DNA from 3 places in the Agarivorans sp. JK6 genome. Region 1 is predicted to be linked to each of the others. Evidence: predicted binding sites of a transcription regulator. Region 1 holds the regulator's gene; each other region holds the start of a gene.
The links. The regulator FliA, encoded in region 1, starts transcription of late flagellar genes. The targets are predictions, from matches to a motif close to CTAAAGNTNNNNNNNNNNNNGCCGATA.
Positions count from the first base shown of each region.

Region 2: a site for FliA is predicted at 1,653-1,679, ahead of OV592_RS02120 (DUF5610 domain-containing protein). Genes of this name have one in related genera too.
Region 3: a site for FliA is predicted at 1,568-1,594, ahead of OV592_RS14825 (VC2046/SO_2500 family protein). Genes of this name have one in related genera too.

Region 1 is NZ_CP113525.1:1,693,555-1,696,834, reverse strand. It holds gene OV592_RS08020 (protein phosphatase CheZ) at 1-373, opposite strand, end outside; gene cheY (chemotaxis response regulator CheY) at 387-770, opposite strand; gene OV592_RS08010 (RNA polymerase sigma factor FliA) at 898-1,617, opposite strand; gene OV592_RS08005 (MinD/ParA family protein) at 1,610-2,503, opposite strand; gene flhF (flagellar biosynthesis protein FlhF) at 2,493-3,280, opposite strand, start outside.
Region 2 is NZ_CP113525.1:450,674-453,953, reverse strand. It holds gene OV592_RS02125 (TonB-dependent receptor domain-containing protein) at 1-125, opposite strand, end outside; cobalamin riboswitch at 162-388, opposite strand; gene OV592_RS02120 (DUF5610 domain-containing protein) at 445-1,620, opposite strand; gene trmA (tRNA (uridine(54)-C5)-methyltransferase TrmA) at 1,767-2,870, shown strand; gene OV592_RS02110 (YHS domain-containing (seleno)protein) at 2,989-3,280, shown strand, end outside.
Region 3 is NZ_CP113525.1:3,201,323-3,204,602, forward strand. It holds gene OV592_RS14815 (YchJ family protein) at 1-150, shown strand, start outside; gene purU (formyltetrahydrofolate deformylase) at 179-1,015, shown strand; gene OV592_RS14825 (VC2046/SO_2500 family protein) at 1,012-1,542, opposite strand; tRNA gene OV592_RS14830 (tRNA-Tyr) at 1,707-1,790, shown strand; cyclic di-GMP riboswitch class I at 2,081-2,164, opposite strand; gene OV592_RS14835 (response regulator) at 2,334-3,280, shown strand, end outside.

The DNA.
Region 1 (3,280 bases):
TCAAACTTTGCCATATAGGCATGATACTGTTGATTTCGTTAGTTAATTGATCGGCAATTGGAAGGCCAGACTCTACTGCGTCCATGGTTTTATTGGCCGCTTGATCGGTCATCTCTATCACATAGTTCAACCGCTCTTTAGCGTCTGGTATTTCTTGATTAGCTAACTCGTTAATTCGAATATCGAGTTTAAATTCATTTAAAGAGTCATGAAGCTGACGAGTGAGCTGCCCAACCTTATCAAATAGCAGGTTAGCTTTTGGAGCACAAAGCTCACTAACAAGTTGATTCGCCTCGGCGACATTTCCTTCTTCAAGTAGCGCAACCAAAGATTTGGCGTCGGCTAATGAAATAATCGGAGTATCTGTGCTCACGCATCTTCCTTTCTTATTGTAGTCTTTCGAAAATCTTATCTAGCTTCTCTTTTAGCGTGGCTGCAGTGAAAGGTTTAACAATATATCCATTTACGCCGGCTTGAGCAGCTTCGATGATCTGTTCACGTTTTGCTTCGGCAGTTACCATTAAAACAGGTAAGTGAGACAAACTTTCGTCGGCACGAATATTTTTCAATAGGTCGATGCCTTCCATTCCAGGCATGTTCCAATCAGTTACTACAAATTCGAAATCGCCGCCTTTAAGCATAGGTAATGCGGTATTTCCGTCATCGGCTTCATGAGTATTGTTGAAGCCAAGATCTCTAAGTAGGTTTTTAATAATCCTTCTCATCGTTGAAAAATCATCAACAACCAGAATTTTCATATTTTTATCCAAGGTACGTCCCCCAACAGGATGTTTTACAAGCCACTAAATAGGCCAAAAATTTATGTAATATAGATATTATGCCTTAATAAACACAATTTTAGTCCATCTTTTACAAGAAATGTAAGGATGAATTTCTCTATTGTGTCCAATCTCGCATTCGAGTTTTAACTCGAGCAAGCGCTTGACTATGAATTTGACTGACTCGGGACTCGCTTACGCTCAATACTTCACCAATTTCTTTTAGGTTAAGTTCTTCATCATAATAGAGGGACAAAACCAGTGCTTCTCTCTCTGGCAGACCTTTAATACATTCGGCAAGAGATTGTTGAAAGCGTTGATTGGCAAAACCTTCAAAAGGTCGGTTTAGTTCTCGACTTTCTTCACTTGATATGACGTCTTCACTCACACCTAAGTCATCGATACCTAAAATGCGTCCGCAATTTACATCAGACAACATTGAGTGGTACTCACTTAAGCTTACGCCAAGCTTTGCTGCAACCTCAGCGTCTTTTGCGTCACCGTTTTTTTCTTTCTCAACTTCTGCAATTGCATCACTGATGGCGCGGCTGTTTTTATGTACCGAACGAGGGACCCAGTCGCCACGACGAATTTCGTCAAGCATAGAGCCACGAATGCGGATGCCGGCGTAGGTTTCGAAGCTAGCGCCTTTTGAACCATCAAAGTTACGTGCGGCTTCGATTAAGCCAATCATTCCTGATTGGATCAAGTCATCAACAATCACGCTAGCCGGAAGCCTAGCCATTAGGTGATGGGCTATCCGTTTGACCAAGTTTGCATGGCGCTCCACCAAAACATTAGTGTCATTAGCGCTGGCATAAGCGGCAACTTTATTCACTAAGCTGTTCTCTATTTTTACGTTGTCCAAACTCGAGAAGGTTCTCGATGAAAAATTCTAAATGTCCACCTGCTTGTTCAGGAATTGGCCAAGTAGAAGCTTTACTTGCTAATGAGCGAAATGCCAAAGATGCAGGAGACTTAGGATAGGCTTCTACCACTACTCGTTGCTTTCTTACGGCTAAGCGCACGTTATTGTCATAAGGAATACAAGATACCAATTCGAGTGTAGCATCCAAGAAGCGATCGGTAACTCGAGTAAGCTTAGCAAACAATTCTTGGCCTTCGCGTAAGCTACGCACCATATTTGCTACTACTTTAAATTTGTAGACACCGTGCTGGTTTGAAAGCAGCTTTATTAGCGCATAAGCATCGGTAATAGAGGTTGGTTCATCACACACCACCACTAATATGTCTTGTGACGCTTTAGCAAAGCTTAGCACCATGTCGGAGATGCCCGCTGCGGTATCAACTAGCAACACATCAATGGGTGTTTTCATGCTGCTAAAAGCACGAATAAGTCCGGCGTGTTCCGCAGGACTGAGTTCTACCATTGATTGAGTACCAGAAGTAGCTGGTGCAATTAAGATCCCATTGGGCCCTTTAACTAATACTTCATCTAAGGTGCATTCACCGGATAAAACGTGAGAGAGGTTTTTAGTTACACGTAAACCGAGCAGCACATCTACGTTTGCTAGGCCTAAGTCGGCATCCAGAACCATTACGCGCTTACCTTGCGCAGCCATGGCTATGCCCATGTTAAGAGTAACGTTAGTTTTACCTACGCCCCCTTTGCCGCCAGTTACAGCGATGACTTTCACATTGTTTTTTTGTTGCATCATTCTTAAGCCGCTAGCTTGGTCAAATTCATTGTCTTTAGAATACATCTGAAACCTTTTGTTGTTCGGTTTCACTAAACCAGAAATGTTGCTGGCTTTGCTTATCGATAACCGATAATGCTTGTTCTATTAATTGGGTAGGCGCAGCTACCGCAATATCTTCAGGCACTTGTTGGCCGTGAGTAACGTAACTTATTGGTAAGGCATGGCGCAAGGTTACATTTAACACTTCACCTAATGCCAAACTTTCATCTAATTTGGTAAGTATGGTACCAGCTAAAGGAATTCGCTGAAATTGGTTCACAGTTTCTTCAATTACCCGACGCTGCGCATTGGCGGACATCACCAAATAGTTGCGAATATTAACGCGGCTGTTTTTTACTAGCTTGTCTAATTGTTCGTGTAAGCGAAGATCTCGTTGGCTCATGCCTGCGGTATCAATAAGCACTAATTTTTTGTCTTTAAACTGATAAAGCAACTGTGAAAGCTCTTCTTCATCATTGGCGACGCGTACGGCGCAGCCCATAATTTTTCCGTAAGTAGCTAGTTGTTCATGAGCACCAATACGGTAGGTATCAGTAGTAATCATCGCCACACTTTCGGCGCCATGGCGCATTGCAAACTGTGCTGCTAACTTGGCGATGGTGGTTGTTTTTCCAACGCCAGTTGGGCCAAGCAACGCAATAGCCCCACCCTTTAACAAAATCTCATCTTGGCCAACCGGTAGTTGATTGACTAATAATTCGCGTAAATGCTGCCAGCCTTCTTGAACGCCGAGCTCTTCGGGAATGTATCCAGCTATTTGGTCGGCCATGTCTTCATCAA
Region 2 (3,280 bases), 1.2 Mb from region 1:
GTTTGTTCCATGCGGTTGGCGGTAACAACCATAGTAGCTGGCTGTTCTGTTTGGGGTGCTTGCTGGGTTTCTTGGGCATAGCCAAAAGCTGGCGCTACTGCGGCCAGTAATATGAACTTCTTCATCGATGTAATCCTAATCGTCGCGTAGTACTTTGCTGTTATAAGCATGTGCGATGTGGCAGGTATTCGGACTTAGAGGCGTATTACTTGTACTACGGCTGCGACTTCCCGTTTGGCGTTACAAACAGTGTCTGGTGATCCTTGGAAAAGGCCAATCCTTGAGCTTTCGTTCCTCATTACCGCTGCGCGTCAGTTCCGGATTTGCACCAGATTCCCTATTAAGCTTGAGTATTAAATACACAAGCACCACAGCGGGCGAGATTATAAGCGAGGCTTAATGTGATTGATAGCACAAAAAGCCGCGCTTTTACCCAACTTGAAATTAACTAATGTTGTCCGCTGCGTTATTCGCAGCAGCGGGTGTGTTGTTAAACATCGCCAAAGCTTCAGCCATGCGGTCGGCAAAACCTTTAAAACGTTCTACGTCTGCTTGTTTGTTTTCTTCATCACTAGGACTAGAAATAGGCAGTATTCCAGCCAATAGCGTTTCGGTGGCAGATTCAGGTTGAGCAAACAAAGCACTCACTTTGGCTTGAATATCTTGCCAAGAGCTCAAAAACTCACTTAAGTCTGGCACCAGCTCAGAACCACCAGAGGATTTATCATTAGCTTGTTGATAGGCTTGGGTAACCGCTACGCTTTGTTGCTGCTGAAAATTAACCGCAAAGCCAACTAGCTGCTGTTCGTCAAAACCAATATTTAAGGCTTGATCAAAGGCTTTATCTAAATCGCCCGAGAAGAACTGCTGGCCAACCTCATCAACCTGTTTAATCAAATCTGCAATTGCCGCCAATTCATCATCATTAAGGTCACCCTCAACCGAGAAGCTAAATTGTTGCTGCGAGGCAAAAGAGGCTTGGATTGAAGAACGCCCTTCACTATAACTGGCGGCTAATTGCGAGCCATAGCTAATAGTGACCTTATCACCTTCTGCTGTTTCTAACTCCATTGTAGCGGATTGCGAACTAGACATTGCCAGTTGGCTATAAAGAGGAGCAGATTGAATTTCATAATCGCCTTCTTCAATCTTTTCTAAACCTTCTTGAATTAGGTCATAACTCTTATCGATGCCTTTTTCTAACTCTTCATTAAGAATACCCGCATCACTAAGTTCCTCACGGGCACCTTCAAAACCCATATCTACCCCTTTACGGGCTTGGGCCATCATTTCGGCTAGCTTATCTTCCGACATCCCCGACTGTTTAGCACTATGTAGGGAACTGGCAACAAAATTAAGCACGTTTCGAGCGACTTCTTCAGCATCAAACACGCTCACTTGCTGGGGTTTAGGGAGGCTTACTCCACCCGTTGCCATAGACAAGGTATGTTTTTCAACAGAACTTAATAACACATGGCTAGCTACCGCACCTTGCTGGTTTAAGCTTGCCTTGTCATCTGCCAAGTTATTGCGTTTCTCAATCGCCGGAGCCGACTGCTGCAACAAGCGCTCGGCATACTGTTGTACGGGGGTTTTGCCCACGCCATTCAGTTCGTTCATAAAGCCTCCACGGATTTACCCTAGTCACAGCTTATCGGCGACCAAAATTAAAACTTTAGAAATATTATCACTATTATTGTAGATAAACTGGACAAGCAAGCCACGCACCTTTAAATTGCGCTGCTTGCTAGAACAGAGGAACGGCCATGAGCGCTATTGCATACTACCCAGAACAGTACCAACAACTATTGGCCGACAAAGTGGCAAAACGCATAGAGCAGTTTGCCGAATTTTCGCCTGCTCAACCGAGTGTATTTGCATCACCGACTAAACATTACCGAATGCGCGCCGAGTTTAGGGTGTGGCACGAAGGCGACGATCTCTTCTACATAATGTTTGATCAACAAACCAAACAAAAATTTAGAGTAGACAGCTTTCCTCCGGCTAGCAAAATCATTAACCAGCTTATGCCAATTTTAGTTGAGCAGCTAAAACCAAACCCGCTGCTGCGCCACAAACTATTTCAAGTGGACTTTTTATCTACTTTAAGTGGCGAAGTGATAGTAAGCATGCTCTACCACAAACCGATTGATGAGGCTTGGCGCGTAGAAGCCGAAAAACTAAAAGCTGAGCTAAGCAAGCAGTTTTCCATTCAGTTAATTGGTCGCTCACGTAAACAAAAAATGTGTTTAGACCAAGATAGAGTAGACGAAGTACTTACTGTTAATGGTGAAAAGCTTATTTACCAGCAAATAGAAAACAGCTTCACTCAACCTAACGCAATAGTAAATCAACACATGTTGGAATGGGCGCAACACGCCACCAGCGATAGCCAAGGTGATTTGCTAGAACTGTATTGTGGCAATGGTAACTTCTCATTAGCCTTAGCCAAAAACTTCAATCGTGTATTGGCCACCGAGATTGCCAAACCCTCGGTTGAAGCAGCGCAATACAACATTAAACATAACAACATCGACAACGTAAAAATTATTCGTTTGTCGGCAGAAGAGTTTACTCAAGCGATGTTGGGTGAGCGCGAGTTCCGCCGCCTAAAAGAAGCAGATGTTGATTTAAGCACTTATCAATGCGATACCATTTTGGTAGACCCACCACGAGCGGGTTTAGATGATGCTACCTTAGGCATGGTGCAAGGCTACGACAACATTGTTTATATCTCGTGTAATCCTAATACACTTTACGACAATTTAAGTGAGTTAAGCCGTACTCACAAAATTAGCCATTGGGCGCTGTTTGACCAGTTTCCCTATACCGACCACATCGAAGTAGGCATGTACCTGCAGCGTCGCTAGCACAAGTATTCACCCGCAACTTAAAGCCGCGTTAATTGACGCGGCTTTTTACTATTTGAAATAGTGCTCTGCTAAGCACGGTCTCCATTTATGGCTTACTCAGCATCTAGGGAAGATTATGAAACAGACTATATTTGCCACCACTTGCTTGATATTCAGTTTAAGCAGCTTTGCCAATGAGCCGGTAAGCACCAGCTTTTGGAGCGACAAAGCCATAGGCGGAATCGACATAACCAGTTACCAACTTGCTCAAGAACAAGCCAATCGCAACATTCAGCAGGGCAATAAAAAGTATACCGTGAGGTGGAAAGAGGCAAACTGGCAGTTTGCCAGTCAACAAAGCGCCGACAAATTTGCGGCTAGTCCCGAGACCTACCAAGCTAAATACAACGGATTTTGTGCCAATGCGC
Region 3 (3,280 bases), 1.5 Mb from region 1:
CAAATTTTGCACGAGCGCTCTAACTTTAAGAAAGTTAATGAGCGTTGGTTTTATACTGATGGAGAGTTCGCCCCAAAAGCCTTGGCGCGTAATTCAGCTTGCCCCTGCGGAAGCGGCAAAAAGTTTAAACAGTGCTGTAATAAATCTTAACTTTAAAACTGAATAAATCGAAAACACAATGGAAAGAAAAATTCTATTAACCGAATGCCCAGACGCAAAAGGTTTAATCTCAAGCATTACCAATATATGTGCTAAGCACCAGCTTAACATTATTAAAAACAACGAGTTTGTTGATAACGATGCCAATCGCTTTTTTATGCGTACAGTATTAGAAGGCTACTTTAACGACCAAACTTTACTTGCCGATTTAGATGGTGCACTTCCAGCTGGGAGTACCCGCCGTTTAGAGAGTGCCGGGCGCAAACGTATTGTTATCATGGTAACCAAAGAAGCGCACTGCTTGGGCGATCTACTCATGAAAGCCGTTTACGGTGATATGGATGTAGAAATTGCTGCCGTTGTAGGTAACTACGATAGCCTACGTACTTTGACGGAAAAATTTGATATTCCTTTCCATCATATTAGCCATGTAGATTTAAGCCGCGAAGAGCATGAGCAACAAGTTATCAAGGTAGTACAGCAGTACCAACCAGACTACGTAGTACTTGCCAAGTACATGCGTATTCTTACGCCAGCTTTTGTTGAAGCCTTTAGCAACAAAATCTTAAACATTCATCACTCGTTTTTGCCAGCATTTATTGGCGCTAAGCCTTATAAACAAGCTTACGACCGAGGCGTAAAAATTATTGGTGCCACCGCCCACTTTGTAAACAACGATTTAGACGAGGGGCCAATCGTAGAACAACATGTAATCCATGTTGATCATACTTACAGCGCCGAAGAAATGGCCAAAGCTGGCCGTGATGTAGAAAAAGCAGTATTAAGTAAAGCGCTGCAGCAAGTGCTTGATGAAAAAGTATTTGTATACGGAAACCGTACCGTGGTGTTTCGTTAATTAAAGTACTTAACGCTAAGTGGCTTTGAGTAGTCAAAGTCACTTAGTAGCTTGTACATGTCAGTACCCTTAACTTCTTTATCTATTCCTTGTTGCAGATCTGGCTTAGCCACTTGGTGTTTTACCCGGCTTAACAAATCCACGTTGTTCATTACCTCGTGAGGTAAACCGTCGACACTGTCTTCTGCACACGCCGCATAGCCGCCAAGAGCCTGTTCTAAACGAATCCGCGACGGCTCACCAGCATGCAGGTGCTTACTCCAATTAGCTTGCACTGGAAACTCATCATCTAGCGCTTTAAGAGCGCGAGCTTGAGCCAGTTGAAACTTATCACGTAAATCTTGCTGAACTTGTTCATGCTGTTGCTTTTGCATTGAAAACTGAGCTTGATCGCATACGTTTTGGCTAAGCATGCTAAGCAATAAATGAAAATGAGCCTGATCGCCCTGCAAGGCACTTTGGTTAAGCGTATCGCCCAACTGCAGTTCATCACATAAGCTACTTTGTCTAATTTGCTCAACTAACATATTGCTCCTCCATTACCTTTATAGATATCGGAAAAGCAGGCTAAAACTTTAGCAAATTTCGGCCAAATGCACAGATAATAAGCAAACAGTTATCTACCAATAAAAATGTCGCTGTTTTTGCTTTACAGCCCACCAAGTTCTGGTAATATGCCGCTCCACAAGCAGGAGGGGTTCCCGAGTGGCCAAAGGGAACAGATTGTAAATCTGTCGCGAAAGCTTCGGTGGTTCGAATCCACCTCCCTCCACCATATTGATAAAAAAAGACATCTTAGGATGTCTTTTTTTTATACCCGAAATTTGCCTTAAGTATGCAATTAGCGCACAACAAAAATATTAAGTTGAGCAATAACCAATAGATTTAAAAGTCTTAGGAGTAACAGCATTTAGAAACAAATGCTTAACAAGATAAGGCAGCGGAAACAAATACGCCAAGCTAATTTTAGCTTGGCGTTCCAACCAAATACGGAAAGTAATAAACGGTAAATAGACTAACTTACTAAGTAGAAAGATGTACATTGTGCAAATCTAACCACTCAACTAAGGCGGTCCAGCCATCTTAAGGTTGCCCTAAAGACCTGTAACTTTCCGACCTTGGATCACTCCAAGTTTGGCTTTGACTCAGCGCTGATGAGACCAAAAGACTCATCAACACCTCAATATTAAATCAAGCTTAGCTGTTTTTGCAAGGTTTAATAGCAGATACTACTACTGCGCTAACTGTCTATACTTACACTACTTTATCGCTTGGTAACTTATGCTAGGATAAGCCAAAAGGATTAGAACACTCAGTAATGGCAACGCAATACAATTACAGCGACAAGCAAATACTCATCGTTGATGACCAGCGAGCCTTTCAGGTTATGCTTAAGGCCATGTTGCAAAATTTTGGCGCAACCGACGTTTATTTCGCAAACACTGGCGAAGCCGCTGTAAGAGCGTGCAAAAAACGAAAATTTGACATCCTTCTAGTAGATTATAACCTTGGCACTGGCAAGAATGGTGGCCAGCTTTTAGAAGAGCTTCGTGTTAGCGAGTTGTTAGAAGTTGATGCTCTGTTTTTTATTATTAGCGGTGACAATAATAAAAGCATGGTGCTTAGTGCTCTAGAAATGGAGCCAGACGAGTTCATAACCAAACCATTTTCTCAGTTTCAGTTGCACAACCGCCTAGCAAGAGCCCATGTAAAACGTCAAAGTTTACGCGAGGTTTATCACGCATTATCAAAAAAACAGTATCAGCAAGTTATTGAACTGTGTGACAAACAGATTGAAGCCGAAAGCCGTTACAGCAACTATTGCCGTAACTTACGCGTTGAAGCGCAAATAGCCTTAGGCGAATACGTGGCAGCTAAAGAAGCACTAGAAGCCATTCTAGAAGAGCGGAAACAAACCTGGGCAAAAGCTACCTTAGGCCGTGTTCACCTGTTACTAAAAGACAATAAAAGTGCGATTGAAACACTTAATCGTTCTATTGCAGAAAGCCCATTACTGCTCACCGGCTATGACTGGCTAGCTCGCGCTTACCGAGCAGACGGCGAGTTAGACAAAGCCTTAGAAACTGTACTTAAAGCCTCTAAGTTGGCGGTAAATAGTATTGAGCGGCAACAGCTGTTAGCCGAGCTTGCTATGGAGGCTGGCGATTTAACCCTAGCCAAAGAAACTTTTTCTACCATTTTGCAGCTTGCTAGGCGTTCTATACATCGTGGCCCTCATCACCTGTGTAACTATGTACGCAGCCT